Regions from separate parts of the Kineococcus lubricus genome, predicted to be linked through region 1. Evidence: riboswitches for the same ligand, from Rfam matches in the RefSeq annotation. Region 1 holds a riboswitch; the other holds the start of a gene.
The links. Region 1 has a riboswitch for glycine ahead of gcvT (glycine cleavage system aminomethyltransferase GcvT). Riboswitches for the same ligand answer to the same signal wherever they lie in the genome.
Positions count from the first base shown of each region.

Region 2: another riboswitch for glycine. It lies ahead of gcvP (aminomethyl-transferring glycine dehydrogenase); the one in region 1 lies ahead of gcvT (glycine cleavage system aminomethyltransferase GcvT).

Region 1 is NZ_JBJLSK010000014.1:44,325-53,145, forward strand. It holds gene sigJ (RNA polymerase sigma factor SigJ) at 1-473, shown strand, start outside; gene ACRYRX_RS12195 (sugar phosphate isomerase/epimerase family protein) at 520-1,518, opposite strand; gene ACRYRX_RS12200 (Gfo/Idh/MocA family protein) at 1,544-2,761, opposite strand; gene ACRYRX_RS12205 (LacI family DNA-binding transcriptional regulator) at 2,894-3,958, shown strand; gene ACRYRX_RS12210 (tautomerase family protein) at 3,973-4,362, shown strand; glycine riboswitch at 4,425-4,516, shown strand; glycine riboswitch at 4,518-4,620, shown strand; gene gcvT (glycine cleavage system aminomethyltransferase GcvT) at 4,660-5,772, shown strand; gene ACRYRX_RS12220 (L-serine ammonia-lyase) at 5,803-7,161, shown strand; gene ACRYRX_RS12225 (LysR family transcriptional regulator) at 7,142-8,068, opposite strand; gene ACRYRX_RS12230 (MFS transporter) at 8,156-8,821, shown strand, end outside.
Region 2 is NZ_JBJLSK010000007.1:119,400-128,220, forward strand. It holds gene ACRYRX_RS07240 (cryptochrome/photolyase family protein) at 1-107, opposite strand, end outside; gene ACRYRX_RS07245 (SPFH domain-containing protein) at 178-1,233, opposite strand; gene ACRYRX_RS07250 (NfeD family protein) at 1,233-1,715, opposite strand; gene gcvP (aminomethyl-transferring glycine dehydrogenase) at 1,754-4,630, opposite strand; glycine riboswitch at 4,710-4,805, opposite strand; gene ACRYRX_RS07260 (ParA family protein) at 4,856-5,617, shown strand; gene ACRYRX_RS07265 (SMI1/KNR4 family protein) at 5,759-6,451, shown strand; gene ACRYRX_RS07270 (MerR family transcriptional regulator) at 6,526-7,125, opposite strand; gene ACRYRX_RS07275 (bifunctional nuclease family protein) at 7,274-7,753, opposite strand; gene ftsR (transcriptional regulator FtsR) at 7,841-8,554, opposite strand; gene ACRYRX_RS07285 (FHA domain-containing protein) at 8,596-8,821, opposite strand, start outside.

The sequences.
Region 1 (8,821 bases):
CGATCGTGGGCCGGACGCCGGCCGCCGTGCGGCAGCTGGCGTCCTCGGCGCGGCGGCGGGTCCGCGAGCGCGGGGCGGTGGGGCTGGACCGGGCCGTGCACGACGACGTCGTCCGGGCGTTCGCGCACGCGGCCGGCACGGGCGACCTGGCGGCGCTGTCGGCGTTGCTGGACCCGTCGGTGACGCTGGTCAGCGACGGCGGCGGGGTGGTCAGCGCGGCCCGGCGGCCGGTGCTGGGCGTCTCGAACGTCGCGCGGTTCGTCCTGGGCATCGCCTGCAAGGACCCGTCGCTGCGGCTGGAGCCCACCGTCACCGGGGACGGGCTGGCGTTCCTCCTGGTCGGCGGCGACGCCGGTGACCAGGGGGGACGGGTGCGCGCGGTGGTGAACTTCGGCGTCACGGACGGGCGGGTGCGCGAGGTGTGGATCCAGATGAACCCGGCGAAGCTGCGGGTGTGGGACGCCCGTCCCTGACGGGGCCCCGGCCGCCGGGCGGTACCGGCGGCCGGGGCCCGGCGGGTCAGACCCCGGCGGCGGCTGCGGCGTCCCGCAGCACCTTCGCGGCCACCTCCAGGCCCTCGACGCGGCCGAGCTCGACGTCCTCGTGCTCGATGTTGCAGATCATGTCCGGGTCGACCTCGTGCAGCGCGCGGAGGAACTCGGTCCAGAACGCGGTGTCGTGGCCCTTGCCGAGCGCGACGAAGTCCCACGCGGACTCCTTCGGCCACTCGTTGACCCACTCGTCGCCGCCGAGGTTGGTGCGGTCCTCGGAGGGGTCGAGGCGGCGGAACCGGTTGTCGAGCACGCCGTAGATCGCGGCGGCGGGGTTGATGCGGACGTCCTTGGCGGCGGCGTGGAACACCAGGGGGCCGAGGTCGCGGACGACGGCGACGGGGTCCATCTGCTGCCAGAACAGGTGCGAGGCGTCGAGTTCCACCCCGACGTGGGTGGCGCCGGTGCGCTCGACGAGCTCGCGCAGGTTCGCGGGGTTGAAGGCGACGTTCTGCGGGTGCAGTTCGAGGGCCACCTTCACGTCGAGCTCGCGGCCGAGGGCGTCGATCTCCTTCCAGAACGGGACGGCGACGGACCACTGGTACTCGATGATGTCCAGGTCGCGGGAGTTCCAGGCGTTGACGACCCAGGTGGGGTGGACCGCGGACGCGTCGGCGCCCGGCAGGCCGGACATCGTCACGACGCGGTTCTGGCCCAGCCGGTGGGCCAGCCGCACCGAGCGGCGGACGTCCTCGGCGTGCTTGTCGCCGATGGTCTTGTTGGGGTGCAGCGGGTTGCCGTTGCAGTTCAGGCCGGCGATCGACACGCCGGTGCCCTCGAAGACGCCGAGGAAGTCGTCGCGGGCGGTGTCGCTGACGAGGATGTCGTCGAAGGTGGGGACGTGCACGGCCGGGAGGAACCCGCCGGTGTTGATCTCGATGCCGGTCAGGCCGAGGCCGGCGATGACCTCCAGGGCCTCGGGCAGGGAGCGGTCGTGCAGGATCGCGTTGTAGACGCCGAGCTTCATGGGGTTCTCCGGGGGTTCGGTGCGGTCAGTCGACGGGGATGGTCTCACCTGCGGCGGCCGCGGCGCGGGTGACCGCGTCGAGCACGCGCAGGTTGTGCAGGCCGTGGGCCATCGGCGGCACCACCGGCAGGTCGCCGATCGGGGTTCCGGCGCCCCCGGCGATCTCGTTCAGGAACGCCCGGCACTGGAACGTGAAGAAGTCGTTCTGGCTGTGCCCGACGCTGGGGAAGTCCATGGGGAGGCCACCGGCGACGTAGGGGTGGGCGGGGCCCACGAGCACCTGGCGGTACCCGTTGACCACCCCGGGGGCGGTGCTGTCGGCGATGGTGAACTCGCCGGTGCGGTTGAGGTCGAAGGCACCGGCGCCGTTCTCGGCGAAGATCTCGAACCCGAGGCCGTTGGGCTGGCCGTGGGCGATGCGCGAGACGGAGAACGTGCCGGTCGCGCCGTTCGCGAAGGTCGCGGTGAAGGTGGCGAGGTCCTCGTTCTCGACGTCCTCGAACTCCGTCCCGACCTCGGACATCGCGTGCCCGACGACGACGCCGACGGGCTTGGGGCGGCGCGCGGTCACCTGGGAGAACACGGCGCCGCGGACCGACCGCACCGGGCCGCAGAAGAACTCGCCGAGGTCGACGACGTGGCTGCCGATGTCGGCCAGCGCGCCGGAGCCGGGGCCGCCCTTGTAGCGCCAGCTGATCGGCGCGCCCGGGTTGGCGGCGTAGTCGCACCAGTAGTGCCCGTTGAAGTGCCGGACCTCGCCGAGGTGGCCGTTGCGGACCTGCTCGCGCAGGGCGTTGATCGCGGGGGAGCGGCGGAAGGTGAAGCCGACCGCGGCGACGAGGTCGGGGCGGGCGGCGGCCGCGGCGACCATGGCCTCGGCGTCGGCGACGGAGGGGGCCAGCGGCTTCTCGCACAGGACGTGCTTGCCGGCGGCGAGCAGCCCCTCGACGATCTCGCGGTGCAGGTGGTTGGCGACGACGACGCTGACGGCGTCGACGTCGTCGGCCTCGGCGACGGCCTGCCAGCTCGTCTCGGCGCGCTCGTAGCCGTAGCGGGTGGCGGCGGCCTCGGCGAAGGGGGCGTGCGCGTCGGCGACGGCCACGAGGCGGACGGGGGGCAGCCCCTCCCCGTAGGCCCCGCCGGTGAGGGTGGTGGCGGTGCGGTAGCCGGCGATGTGGGCGCGACCGGCCATGCCGGCGCCGATGACGGCGACGCCGAGGGGGCGCGTGCGGGTGGCAGACATCCTCGTGGGCCTCTCAGGACTGGGTGGGGGGTGCACCGACGGTGGTGCGGACCGGTTTTCAAACCGGTTTGAACAGCCACGAGTAGAATCGGTTCGAACCACCGTCGATGTCAAGCTGTCCCAGGAGGTCCGGTGCCCGGTCCGGTCGGTCGCCCCACGATCAAGGACGTCGCCGCGCTGGCGGGCGTCTCCAAGGGGATGGTCTCCCTGGCGCTGCGGGGTGCGGCGGGACCGAGCGCGCAGACCGCGGCGCGCGTGCTGCGGGCCGCCGAGGAGCTCGGCTACCGCGCGGACCGGGCCGCGAGCTCGCTGGCGCTGCGCCGCACGCGACTGCTGGGGGTCGCCATGAGCGTCCGCAACGCCTACCACGCCGAGCTCGTCGAGGAGCTGGTGTCGGCGGCCGAGGAAGCCGGGTACGAGGTGGTCCTGGCCCCGGTCGGCCGCACCCGCGGGGAGCGGGTCGCCGTCGAGACGCTGCTGGACTCCCGGTGCGAGGCGCTGCTGCTGCTCGGGCCGGAGTCCAGCCCCCTGGAGCTCGCCCGGCTCGACGCCCGGGCCCCCGTCGTGGTCCTGGGCCGCCGGGCGCGGGCCGGGGCGGCGCCGGGCCGGGGGCCCGACGTCGTGCGCGCCTCGGACGAGGTGGGGATGCGGCTGGTGGTCGAGCACCTCGCCGCGCTGGGCCACCGCGACCTGCTGCACGTCGGCGGGGGAGCCGGGGACATCGCCGCGGACCGCCGCGCGGGCGTCGAGGCGGCCGCCGCGGCGCTGGGGCTGCGGACCCGTGCGGTCGAGGCGGGGTTCGACGAGGAGTCGGGGGTGGCCGCGGCCCGCCGCGCCCTGCGGGAGGGGTGGGCGCCGACGGCCGTGGTGGCGGTCAACGACCGGGTCGCGGTCGGGTTCCTGGACGTGCTCAACCGCGAGGGCGTGGCCGTCCCGGGCGACGTGTCGCTGACCGGGTACGACGACAGCCCGCTCGCCCAGCTCGGGCACGTGCGGCTGACGTCGGTGAGCCAGGACCCGGCCGAGCAGGCGCGCTGCGCGGTGCGGCTGGCGGTGGGCCGGCTCGACGGTGCCGGGGGCGAGGAGGGCGCCGACGAGGGCCCGGTGGACGTGGTGCTCGAACCGCGGCTGGTCGTGCGCGGTACGACCGGGGTTCCCGGCGGCGGACTAACATGTCAGAATGACAGGACAAACTAGTCCTGGAGGTTCCCGTGCCCCTGCTCCGCTTCGACCTCGTCGCCGGCCGCACCCAGGCCGAGCTCACCACCCTGCTCGACGCCGCCCACGCCGCCGTCGTGGAAGCCTTCGAGGTCCCCGACGGCGACCGCTACCAGGTCGTGCACCAGCACCCCGCGGGCGAGATGGTCGTCCACGACACCGGCCTGGGCATCGACCGCACCCGGGACGTCGTCGTCCTGCAGATGACCAGCCGCAAGCGCACCCAGCAGCAGAAGGAGGACTTCTACCGGCTGCTGACGCGCAACCTCGAGAAGGAGGCCGGCATCGCCCCCAGCGACGTCGTCGTCTCCGTCGTCGAGAACGCCGACGCCGACTGGTCCTTCGGGCACGGGCGCGCGCAGTTCCTCACCGGCGAGCTGTAGCCGCTCCGGTGGCCGTGTGCGAGGCTGTCCGGCGAAGCACGGACAACTGAACACACGGCCGCTGCGCCCCGGCGGGAGAGCGCCACCGCCCGCGGTGGACACCGAAGGAGCAACCACCCCGGAACCTCTCAGGTCCACGTACCGCCACGGGCAGGCCGCTCTGGAAAGCAGGACCCCTCCGGGTCCTCACCGACGGGGAAAGCCCGTGCGCGGCGCCGCGCACCGGGTGAAGCTCTCAGGTCCCGCGACAGAGGGGGTCCACCCGGCCGCACCCGCGGCCGCGACGAGAGGAGCCCCTTGACCACCGCCGCCGCCGCCCCCACCGCCAGCCCGCTCGCCGCCCGGCACGCGGCCCTCGGCGCCTCCTTCACCGACTTCGCCGGCTGGTCCATGCCGCTGCGCTACACCTCCGAGCTCGCCGAGCACCGCGCCGTGCGCGAGACCGCCGGCCTGTTCGACCTCTCCCACATGGGCGAGATCCGCGTCAGCGGCCCCGGCGCCGCCGCCGCCCTCGACGCCGCCCTCGTCGGCCGCCCCTCCGCGATGCCGATCGGCCGCGCCGCGTACGGCCTCGTCGTCGACGCCGACGGCGGCATCGTCGACGACCTCGTGACCTACCGCCTCGACGAGCAGGAGTTCCTCGTCGTCGCCAACGCCGCGAACGTCGAACCCGTCGTCGTCGCCCTCGCCGACCGGGCCCGCCCCCACGACGCGCACGTCGCCGACGAGACCGCCCGCTGGGCCCTGCTCGCCGTCCAGGGCCCCGCCTCCGCCGCCGCCCTCGCACCCCTGGTGGCCGCCGACCTCGGCGCGCTCGGCTACTACCGCTGCACGCCCACCACCCTGAGCGGCGCCGACGTCCTGCTCGCCCGCACCGGCTACACCGGGGAGGACGGGTTCGAGGTCCTCGTGCCCGTCGCCGACGCCGAGCGCGCCTGGGACCTCCTGCTGGCCGCGACCCGCGAGCACGGCGGCGTGCCCGCCGGGCTGGCCTGCCGCGACACGCTGCGCCTGGAGGCCGGGATGCCGCTGTACGGGCACGAGCTGCGCCGCGACGTCAGCCCCTACGCCGCCGGCCTCGGGCGGATCGTCCACCTCGACAAGGACCCCGGCACCGTCGGGCTGGAGGCGCTGCGCCGGCTCGCCGCCGAAGAACCCCCGCGCGTCCTCGTCGGGCTCGCCGGCACCGGCCGGCGCGCCCCCCGCGCCGGGTACGCCGTCGTCTCTGGCGGCGCCGTCGTCGGGGAGGTCACCAGCGGGGCGCTGTCCCCGACGCTGGGCCACCCCGTCGCCCTGGCCCACGTCGACCGCGCCCACGCCGCGCCGGGCACCGCCCTGGGCGTCGACGTCCGCGGGACCGAGCTGCCCGTGCAGGTCGTCCCGCTGCCCTTCTACCGCCGGGAGCGCTGAGGCGTGGCCGGGCCCCTGTCCGTCTTCGACATGTTCTCGATCGGCATCGGCCCCTCGAGCTCGCACACCGTCGGCCCCATGCGGGCCGCGCTCGCGTTCGCCGAGGGCCTCGACCTCGACCGGGTGCACTCGGTCACCGTCGACCTGCACGGCTCCCTGGGCGCCACCGGCCGCGGCCACGGCAGCGACCGCGCCGTCGTCCTGGGGCTGCTCGGCGAACGCCCCGAGGACGTCGACCCCGACGCCGTCGAGGGCCACCTCGACGAGATCCGCCGCACCGGGGAACTGCACCTGCTGGGCCGGCGCGCCGTCCGCTTCGACCTCGACGCCGACGTCCGGCTCGTCGCCCGCTCGCTGCCGGCCCACCCCAACGGCATGGTGTTCACCGCCCGCGACGCCCACGGCGCCGTCGTCGCCGAACGGACGTCCTACTCCGTCGGCGGCGGGTTCGTGAAGGACCACCCGCTGGAACCCGACGCGCCCGTCGCCGGCCCCGGCCCCGGCCTGCCGTGGGGTTTCCGCACCGGCGCCGAGCTCCTGGAGCACTGCCGCGCCACCGGCCTGGGCGTCGCGGACCTGGTGCGGCGCAACGAGGAGAGCATCCGGCCCGCCGCCGACGTCGACGCCGGGCTGCTGCGCGTCTTCGCCGCGATGCGGGCCTGCGTCGACCACGGCCTGGTCACCGACGGGGTGCTGCCCGGCGGGCTCGGCGTCCGCCGCCGCGCGCCGGGGCTGCACCGGCAACTGCTCGCCGAGGAGGGCCGCTCCGGCTCCGACGTCCTGCACGCCATGGACTGGGTGAGCCTGTTCGCGCTCGCCGTCAACGAGGAGAACGCCGCCGGCGGGCGGGTCGTGACCGCCCCCACCAACGGGGCCGCCGGGATCGTCCCGGCCGTCCTGCACTTCTACCGCCGCTTCGTGCCCGGCGCCGACGACGCCGGGACCGTCCGGTTCCTGCTGGCCGCCGGCGGCGTCGGCATCGTCCTGAAGGAGACCGGTTCCATCTCCGGGGCCGAGGTCGGCTGCCAGGGCGAGGTCGGGTCCGCGAGCGCGATGGCCGCCGCCGGGCTCACCGAGGTCCTCGGCGGGACCCCCGAGCAGGTGGAGAACGCCGCCGAGATCGCCGTCGAGCACCACCTCGGGCTGACGTGCGACCCCGTCGGCGGGCTCGTGCAGATCCCCTGCATCGAGCGCAACGCCGTCGGCGCCACCACCGCCATCCACGCCGCCCGCACCGCGATGCGCGGCGACGGCCGCCACGTCGTCAGCCTCGACACCGCCATCGCCACGATGCGGCAGACCGGCGCGCACATGCGCTCGGAGTACAAGGAGACGTCGCTGGGCGGCCTCGCGCTGACCGTGGTGGGGGTCAACGTCCCCGAGTGCTGACCCGGGCGCGGCGCACGTCGTCGTCGACGGCGGCCAGGAACGCCGTGACGGCCTTGCGGGCCGGGCGGTCCGCGGTCGGGCGGACGGTCGCCAGCGACAGCGACCACGCCAGGTCCCCGGCGCCGCCGGGCCGCACCGGCTGCTCGTGGACCCCGGCGGGGACCGGCACCGTGCCGGGGACGAACGCGACGCCCAGCCCCGCGGCGACGTAGGCGGGGAACGAGGAGACGTCCGGGACCTCCAGGACGACCGCGCGCCGGACCCCGGCCCGGTCGAACAGCGCGTCCACCTGCAGCCGGTTGCCGAACCCCGGCGGCCCGTCGATCCACCGCTCCCCGGCCACGTCGCCCAGGTCGACGGGGGAGGGCGAGGCCAGCGGGTGACCGCGCGGCAGCAGCAGCCGGAAGCTGGTGCGCACCAGCGGCCGCAGCTCCACCCGCCCCGGGGGGCGGAACGGCCAGGACAGGAACGCGACGTCGAGCTCGCCCTCGCCCAGCGCCCGCAGCAGCCCCCGCGAGCCGTCCGCCACGACGCGCATCGACACCGAGACCCGCGGGTGCGCGGCGGTGAACCGGTGCAGCAGGCGGGGCAGGTCCACCGGCTGCATCGTCGTCACGACGCCGACGGCCAGCGGGCCGGAGGGCCCGTCCCCGGCCTCGCGGACGACGGCGCGGGCCTCGGTGACCCCCGCCAGCAACCGCCGCGCCCGCGGCAGCAGGGCCCGCCCGGCGTCGGTGGGCACGGCCCGGCGGGACGTGCGGGTGAACAGCACGACGCCCAGGTCCTCCTCCAGCGCGCGCACCACCGTGCTCACCGCCGACTGCGCCGCCCCCAGCCTCCGGGCCGCGGCGCTGATCGTGCCGGTCTCCACCACGGCCAGGAACACCTCGAGCTGACGCAGCTCCACACCCTCTCCCATCGCTCGCAGCGATGGATCCTCCCATCGCCCAGCGCTGGGACGGAAGGACGGGAACAGCGGCCGGTTGCAGCCGCCATGACCTCGCCCCGCCGGCACCGCCTCGGCTTCCTGCTCGTCGCGACCGCCTTCGCCACCGCGATGGCCTTCGCCACCGTGCCCACGCCCCTGTGGGCCCTGTACCGGCTCCGCGACGGGCTGCCCACAGTGGTGGTCACCGTCGCCTTCGCCGTCTACGCCGCCGGCGTGGCGATCACCCTGTTCACCGTCGGGCACCTGTCCGACCACCTCGGCCGCCGCCGCGTCCTCGTCCCCGCCCTGGCCCTCGAAGCCGTCGCGGCCCTGGCCCTGACCCTCACCCCGGACGTCGTCGTGCTCGTCGCCGCCCGGCTGCTCACCGGCCTGGCCGTGGGGGCCGTCACCCCCACCGCGACGGCCTGGCTGGCCGAGCTGCACGGGCGCACCGCCTCCCGCCGCCCCGGCACCGCCGCCGTCGTGGCGACCGCCGCCAACCTCGGCGGCCTCGGCCTCGGCTCCCTCGTCGCCGGGTTCCTCGTCGGGCACCTCGGCGACCCGCTGCGCGTCCCGCACCTGGTCTTCCTCGCCCTGCTCGCCGTCCTGACCGCCGCCGTCGCCCTCGTCCCCGAGACCGTCCCCGCCGCCGTGCGGGCCGAGCGCCGCCCCTACCGCGTCCAGCGCCTCGTGGTCCCCGCCGCGGCCCGCGGCCGCTACCTGGCCGCGGCG
Region 2 (8,821 bases), on a different contig from region 1:
GACTCGATGAGCAGGACGGGCTGGCGCGGGGCGTCGAGGAAGTGCGGTCCGAGCTGGTCGGCGAACAGCCACCGCCGGGTCCGGGGCGAGGTGTCTGGTTCCGGCACGGTCCCACTGTGACCAGGCGGCGGCGGTTCGGCACCCCGGGACGGCCCGGGACGGGCCCGGACGGCGGGGTCAGGCGTCCTTGCCGAGCCGGGTGGCGCCCTCGGCGTCGCGGGTCGCGCCCTCGGCCTCGGCCCGGGCCCGCTTCAGCGCCTCGTCCGGGTCCTCCAGGACGACCTCCTCGAAGTGCGTCCGCGGCTCCTCCCGCGGGGCCCGGGGCGGCCGGGGAGCGTCCGGACCCGGCGGGGTGGCGCCGTGGGCGGAGAACATCGAGCCGAAACCCTTGAGCGCGTCGTTGAGCTCGCTCGGCACGATCCACACCTTGTTCGCGTCGCCCTTGGCGATCTGCGGCAGCGTCTGCAGGTACTGGTAGGCCAGCAGCTTGGGGTCGGGGTCGCCGCGGTGGATGGCGTCGAACACCTGCGTGATGGCCTTCGCCTCACCCTGCGAGCGCAGGATCGCCGCCTGCGCCGACCCCTCGGCCCGCAGGATCGAGGACTGCTTCTCGCCCTCGGCGGTGAGGATCTGCGACTGCTTGAGCCCCTCGGCGTTGAGGATCGCGGCGCGCCGGTCGCGCTCGGCGCGCATCTGCTTCTCCATCGAGTCCTGCACGCTGGCCGGCGGGTCGATCGCCTTGAGCTCCACGCGGTTCACGCGGATCCCCCAGCGGCCGGTGGCCTCGTCGAGCACCCCGCGCAGCTGGCCGTTGATCTGGTCGCGGCTGGTCAGGGTCTGCTCCAGGTCCAGGGAGCCGATGACGTTGCGCAGCGTGGTGACGGTCAGCTGCTCGATGCCCTGGATGTAGTTCGCGATCTCGTAGGTCGCCGACTTCGGGTCGGTCGGCTGGTAGTAGATGACGGTGTCGATGCTCACGACGAGGTTGTCGGAGGTGATGACCGGCTGCGGCGGGAACGAGACGACCTGCTCGCGCAGGTCGACGTTCGCGCGGACCTTGTCGATGAACGGGACCAGGAAGTGCAGCCCCGCGTCCAGGGTCCGGGAGTACCGGCCGAGCCGTTCGACGATGACGGCGGTGGCCTGCGGCACGATCCGGATCGTCCGGATGATCACGGTCACCACGAACAGGACGACCAGGAGCAGCACGACGAGGGTCACGACGTTGTCCATCAGGGCTTCTCCTCCAGCGGTGCGACGGGCAGGGGCCCGACGACGGCGGTCGCGCCGTCGATGGCGGTGACCACGACGTCGTCGCCGACGGCGAAGGACGGGCCGGCCGACCGGGCCGACCACGTCTCCCCCACCAGCTTGACCTGGCCGCCGCGGACCGTGACCTCGGCCAGGACCAGCGCCGTCCGCCCGACGAGGGCGGCGGCGTTGGTCGTGCCGACGGGGGGCATCCGCAACCGGCGCAGCAGGACCGGCCGGATCGTGCCGATGAGCAGGCCGGCGACGGCGGCCGCCACGAGCACCTGCCCCACGAAGCCCAGGCCGAGGGCGTCGGCGGCGGCGCCCGCGAGCGCCCCGCCGGCCAGCATCGCGAACACCAGGTCGATCGCGGTGATCTCCAGGATCCCCAGGACCAGGGCCGCGGCGATCCACAGCAGCCAACTGCGGTCCAGCAGCGCGTCCAGGAACTCCACGGTGATCACCCCCTGGGCCGGATCCTACCCAGGGGGCCGCGCGGTGCTCAGTAGGCGCTCAGGGGCGGGCAGGAGCAGACGAGGTTGCGGTCGCCCGCGGCCCCGTCGATGCGCCGCACCGGCGGCCAGTACTTGGTGCGCGGGTCCGTGCCGTTCGGGTAGACGGCCTCGGCGCGCGTGTACGGGTGGTCCCACTCGCCGGTGAGGCAGGCCGCGGTGTGCGGGGCGTGCCGCAGCGGGGAGTCGGCGACGGCCCAGCGGCCGTCGGCGATCTCCTGCACCTCCGCGGCGATGGCGAGCATCGCGTCGCAGAACCGGTCGAGCTCGGCGAGGTCCTCGCTCTCGGTGGGTTCGACCATGAGGGTGCCCGCCACGGGGAACGACATGGTCGGGGCGTGGAACCCGTGGTCGATGAGCCGCTTGGCGACGTCGTCGACCGTGACGCCGGTGGCCTTCGTCATCGGGCGCAGGTCGAGGATGCACTCGTGGGCGACGAGCCCGCCCGGGCCGCGGTAGAGCACGGGGAACGCGTCGGCGAGCCGCGCCGCGACGTAGTTCGCCGACAGCACCGCCTGCACGGTGGCGGCGCGCAGGCCGTCGGGGCCCATGAGCCGCAGGTACGCCCACGGGATCGGCAGGATCCCGGCCGAGCCGAACGGGGCCGCCGACACCATCCCGACGCCGCCGGCGTCGGGGGCGGTCGAGGGCAGGAACGGGGCGAGGTGGGAGCGGACCGCGACGGGCCCCACGCCCGGGCCGCCGCCGCCGTGCGGGATGCAGAACGTCTTGTGCAGGTTCAGGTGCGAGACGTCGGCGCCGAACCGGCCCGGCCGCGCGAGCCCGACCAGGGCGTTGAGGTTCGCCCCGTCGACGTACACCTGGCCCCCGGCGTCGTGCACGAGGGCGCAGACCTCGCGGATCGACTCCTCGTACACCCCGTGGGTCGAGGGGTAGGTCACCATGAGCGCGGCGAGGTCGTCGGCGTGCTCGCCCACCTTCGCGCGCAGGTCGTCGAGGTCGACGTTCCCGGCCTCGTCGCACGCGACGACGACCACCTTCAGCCCGGCCATGACGGCGCTGGCGGCGTTGGTGCCGTGCGCGGAGCTGGGGATGAGGCAGGTCGTCCGCTCACCCTGCCCCTGGGCCAGGTGGTACGCCCGGATGGCCAGCAGCCCGGCGAACTCGCCCTGGGACCCGGCGTTGGGCTGCAGGGAGACCGCGTCGTACCCGGTGACCTCGGCCAGCCAGCGTTCGAGGTCGGCCACGAGCTCGGCGGTCCCGGCGAGCTGGTCGGCCGGGGCGTAGGGGTGCAGGTCGGCGAACTCGGGCCAGGAGATGGGCTCCAGCTCGGTCGTCGCGTTGAGCTTCATGGTGCACGAGCCCAGCGGGATCATCCCGCGGTCCAGGGCGTAGTCGGCGTCGGAGAGCCGGGCCAGGTAGCGCAGCATCGCCGTCTCGGAGCGGTGCCGGGAGAACACCGGGTGGGTGCAGAACCCCGACGTCCGGCGCAGCGCGGCGGGCAGCGCGGGGTCGGCGTCCGCCGCGGGGGCCTGGACCCCGAACCCGGCGAGCGCGGCGGCGACGTGCGCGTCGGAGGTGGTCTCGTCGACGGTGAGCCCGACGTGGTCGGCGTCGACCGGGCGCAGGTTCACGCCCGCCGCCAGCGCGGCGGCGACGACCTCGCGGGCCCGGCCGGGGACGCGGGCCAGGACCGTGTCGAAGAACTCGTCGTGGACGACCTCGACGCCCCCGGCGCGCAGCGCACCGGCCAGCCCCGCGGCCCGGCGGGCCACCTGCGTCCCGATGGCGCGCAGGCCGTCCGGCCCGTGCCAGACGGCGTAGCAGCCGGCCATGACGGCCAGCAGGACCTGGGCGGTGCAGATGTTCGACGTCGCCTTGTCGCGGCGGATGTGCTGCTCGCGGGTCTGCAGCGCCAGCCGGTAGGCCGGGTTGCCGTCGGCGTCGACGGAGACCCCCACGAGCCGGCCCGGCAGCGACCGCTCCAGCCCCTTGCGGACGGCCATGTACGCGGCGTGCGGGCCGCCGGCGCCCATCGGGACGCCGAAGCGCTGGCTGGAGCCCACGGCGACGTCGACGCCGAACTCCCCCGGCGCCACGAGCAGCGTCAGGGCCAGCAGGTCGGCGGCGGCCACGGCGACCGCCCCGCGGGCGTGGGCGTCGGCGACGACGCCGGTGAGGTCGCGGACGCGGCCGGAGGTGCCGGGGTACTGCACGAGCAGCCCGAAGACGTCGCCGATCCCGGCGAGGGGGTCGGGGGCGTCGAGGTCGACGACCTCCAGGCGCAGGCCCAGCGGGACGGCGCGGGTGCGCAGGACGGCCAGGGTCTGGGGCAGGACGTCGGCGTCGACGGCGAACGCGGCCCCGGCGGGGGCCTTGGAGGTGCGGCGGGCCAGCGTCATGGCCTCGGCCGCGGCGGTGCCCTCGTCGAGCAGCGAGGCGTTGGCGACGTCCAGGCCGGTGAGGTCGGTGACGGCGGTCTGGAAGTTCAGCAGCGCCTCGAGGCGGCCCTGGGAGATCTCCGGCTGGTACGGCGTGTAGGCCGTGTACCAGGCGGGGTCCTCCAGGACGTTGCGGCGCACCACGGCCGGGGTGCGGGTGCCGTGGTAGCCCAGGCCGATCATCGACGGCACGACGCGGTTCTTCGCGGCCAGCGCCCGCAGCGCGGCCGTCACCGACGTCTCGTCGAGGGCCGCGGGCAGGTCGAGGGCGCCGTCGCGGATGCCGGCCGGGACGGCCCGGTCGACGAGGTCGTCCAGGCCGGTGAGCCCGACGACCTCCAGCATGCGGGCGACGGCGCCGGCGTCGGGGCCGATGTGCCGGGCGCTGAACGGCAGGGCGCCGGGTGCGGCGGTGCGCTCGGCGGCCGGGACGGCGGGCGCGGGGGGGACGGACAGCGAGGTCATGACGCTCCGGGGGATCGCGGGAACCGGGTGGACCTCCCCGTCTGTCACCGGCCCGCGAGGGACCGGCTCCAGAGCGGCCTTGCCCCGCGTGGTCCTTCCGCCTGAGAGGTTCCGGGGATGTTGCCCCTTCGGCGCCCCGGTCCGCACGGATCGAGGTCTCTCCCACACGAGGTGAACGGCCTGCGTGGAGTCTAGGGGGTCCGGCGCGCCGGTATCCTGCCCGCCGTGATCAGCCTCGCCGTCAGCAGCGCCAAAGGTGGGGTGGGCAAGACCTCCGTCGTCCTCGGGCTCGCGTCCGCAGCCCTCCACCGCGGCACCAGCACCCTCGTCGTCGACCTCGACCCCCAGGCCGACGCCACGTCCGGCCTCGACGTGACCGCCCAGCGCCGGCACGACGTCGCCGCGGTGCTCCAGGCCCCCAAGCGCCGCGTGGCCGAGGAGGCCGTGGCCCCCAGCGGGTGGGTCGACGACCACCCCGGCCTGCTGGACGTGCTGACGGGGTCGGCGTCCTCGGCCCGGCTGGACACCCCCGAGGCCGACGAGGAGGGGCTGAAGGCGTTGCGCCGGGCGCTGAAGAAGCTCGACGACCACGAGGTCGCGCTGATCGACACGCCGCCGTCGCTGGGGGGCCTGACCCGCTCGGCGTGGCAGGCCGCCGACGCCGTCCTCGTCGTCTCCGACGCCAGCCGGTTCTCGGTGGCCGCCGTCGACCGCACCCTGCGCGAGATCCGCGCGCTGCGCTCGGGCCCGCGCCTGGTGGGGGTCCTCGTCAACCGGTTCACCCAGCGCTCGGGCGAGCAGCGGTTCCGGTACGAGGAGCTGCGGTCGCTGTTCGGCGACCTCGTCCTGGAGCCGCTGCCGGACCGCGTCTGCGTGCCGCAGTCGCAGGGGGCCGGCGTGCCGCTGCACTCGCTGCGGGCCCGCACCGCCAAGACGCTCGCCGGGCAGTTCGACGACGTCCTGGACCGGGTCCTGCTGCGCGGCTGAGGGAACCGGCGGGGTTCGGCCGCCGTCCGAGGTGCGGGATGATCGCCGAGCGTCTACCGTCCAGGAACGGCGTGTGCCCGGGATCGTCCCCGTGGGTACTGCCCCGCTCTCCCCGCTCCGCTGCGGGTCCTAGGAGGTTCCGTGACGTCGTCGAACACCCCCCTCGAGGCCGGGCGCACCGGCCGCGCCGACCAGGCCCGCGTCGTGCGGGCCGCCCGGACCGCCGCACCGGTCCCGGCCCCCGTGCGGGTCGCGGTGGCCGATCCCGAGGCCGACCGCATCGCCGGTCTGGTGCAGCGGCTGCGGTCGCACTGGACGCGCACCGGCGCCGACATCGCGACCCGGCTGCGCCCGGGCGTCGACGACGCCCGGCTGGACGCCGTGGAACGCCAGATGGGTCTGCTGCTGCCCCGGGGGGCCCGCGCCTGGTGGCGCGCGGCCGACGGGGTCGACCCGGTCCGCACGACCTTCCGGACCAGCGCGCCGACCGTCGGTCCCGGCGGCTGGGTGCCGCTGGGTCTGGACGAGGCCGTGCAGCGCGCCACGGGCCAGGGCCCGGGGCTGGCCGCACCCCCGGCCCTGCTGCCGGTCTTCGCCCGGGACGAGGAGCTGATCGCCGTCCGGCTGGGTTCCAGCCGGGCCGTGGTGGAGCAGCTCGTGCTGGCCGAGGACAAGGAGAGCTACCAGCACTCCTGGCGGGTGGGGCTGGACGAGCTGCTCAGCACCTGGGCCGACGCGCTGCTGGCCGCGGTGATCTGGCTGCCCGACGCGCACGACTGGGTCACCGACCCGTTCGCCCTGCAGGCGCTGCCCCGCGCCGAACTGCTCGACTGACCGGACACCGGCCGCACGCACGACGACCCCCGCACCGCTCGGCGGTGCGGGGGTCGTCGTGCGTGACGGGTGGGTCAGCCGGCCTCGCGGGCGGCCCGGCGGCGGGACAGCTCGTCGGCCAGCACCATGGCGCTGTCGCCCTGGGCGCGGTCGGCCGGACGCTCGCTGGGCAGCGACGCCAGCTCGCCCTCGACCTCGCGCCACACGCGGCCGACGGCGATCCCGAAGACGCCCTGGCCACCCTGGACGAGATCTATCACCTCGTCCGCCGAGGTGCACTCGTAGACGCTGGCGCCGTCGGACATCAGCGTGATCTGGGCGAGGTCGTCGATGCCGCGCTCGCGCAGGTGCATGACCGCGGTGCGGATCTGGTGCAGCGACACCCCGGTGTCCAGGAGCCGCTTGACGACCTTCAGGACGAGGATGTCCCGGAACCCGTAGAGGCGTTGCGAACCCGACCCCGAGGCCCCGCGGACGCTGGGGGCGACCAGGTCGGTGCGGGCCCAGTAGTCGAGCTGGCGGTAGGTGATCCCGGCGGCCTTGCACGCGGTCTGCCCGCGGTAGCCGACCTCGTCGTCGAGCACGGGGAGGTCCTCCGCGAACAGCACGCCCTGGGCACGCGCAGGGGGGGACACCTTCTGCGACGACCCTGCGACTGCGTCGCCACTGCTCACGCCGGCCTCCTCGTCATCGCCACCCGTCGAGGTCTCGACCGGAGCGTTCCCTGTACTGACCGTAGAAGAGCACCCCCGGAGCGTCAACGAGGCGCGCGGCGTGGCGTTCCTCGTGACCATCCTGTGACACCTCCCGGGCCCGCAGGCCCTACCGGTCGCCCGAACCGGACTCGAAGTCCTCCGGGGTGATGTGGTCGAGGAACTCGCGGAACTTCTCCACCTCGTCCTCGTCCTCGTCCGGGACGGGCACCCCGCCGGAGTCGAGGACCCCCTCGGCGCTCACGATCGGGCACCCGACGCGCAACGCCAGCGCGATGGCGTCGGAGGTGCGGGAGCTGACGGTCAGCCCACCGTCGAAGGCCAGCTCCGCGAAGTAGACGTTGTCCTTGACCGCCACGATGCGGACCTCCTCCAGACGCCGGCCGACGGCCTCGATGACGTCCTTGAGCAGGTCGTGGGTCAGCGGCCGCGGCGGCACGACGCCCTGCTGGGCGAAGGCGATCGCGCTGGCCTCGGGCGCGCCGATCCAAATGGGCAGGTAACGGTCGCCGTCCCGCTCGCGCAGCAGCACGATCGGGTTGTTGGAAGGCATCTCGACCCTGACGCCGATGACATCGAGCGCTCGCACGGGTTCACCGTACCCCCGGAACGGGCCGGTGGGCCGGTCGGGCCCCGGCGCGTTCACCGGCCGGTCCGCCCCAGGGCCCCGGCGCGTTCACCGGCCGGTCCGCCCCAGGGCCCCGGCGACCAGCGCGGTGTGCAGCCGCAGGCACGCCGCGGCGATCTCGCGGGCGACCTGGTCGGCGCGGGCGGCCTGCTCGGCGGACCCGGCCCGGCCCGAGCGCTGCAGCGGGGCCGCGACCTGCTCGGCCAGCGCGACCTCCCGGTCGGCGGCCGTGCGGAACACCCTCAGGTGCCGGGCCTCGATGCCGTGCGCGGCCAGCGCAGCGGCGGCCCGCAGCACCTCCAGCGCCTCACCGTCGTACCAGGGGCCGCCCGGGGCCGGCGACAGCACGCCGTACCCCTCCAGCGCGTCGAGCAGCTCGGCCTCGACCCCGGACTCGCGCAGCAGCTCACCGCGGGTCAGCCGCAGGCTCGCCGCGTGCCCGTCGAAGCGGTCCGTCCCCGGGACGCCCACCGGGACCGCGTGCCCGGGCACCCGGGGGGCGGACTCGGAGGGGTCGGGCAGCTCCAGGCCGCGGTCGAGGGCCTCGAGGTTCTCCCGGATGACCTTCAGCGGCAGGTAGTGGTCGCGCTGGGCGGCCAGGACGTACCGCAACCGGTCCACGTCGTCGGAGGAGAACTTGCGGTAGCCCGCCGCCGTCCGCCCGGGCTCGACCAGGCCCTGCTCCTCCAGGAAGCGGATCTTGGAGATCGTCAGGTCGGAGAACTCCGGCGACAGGATCGCCATGACCTCCCCGATGGTCATCCGCGGCGCGGCGGGGTCCAGCGACCGGGCGCTCGCCGCGCTCACGCCTCCCCCTGCACCCGCGGGCTCGGGTGGAACTCCAGCCGGTACTTGCCGATCTGGACCTCGTCACCGGCGCGCAGGACCACGTCGTCGATGCGCTCGCGGTTCACGTAGGTGCCGTTGAGGCTGCCGACGTCGCGCACCCGGAAACCGGGACCGGTCACGGGGTCCGGCGCGCGCAGGAACTCGGCGTGCCGGCGCGAGACGGTGACGTCGTCGAGGAAG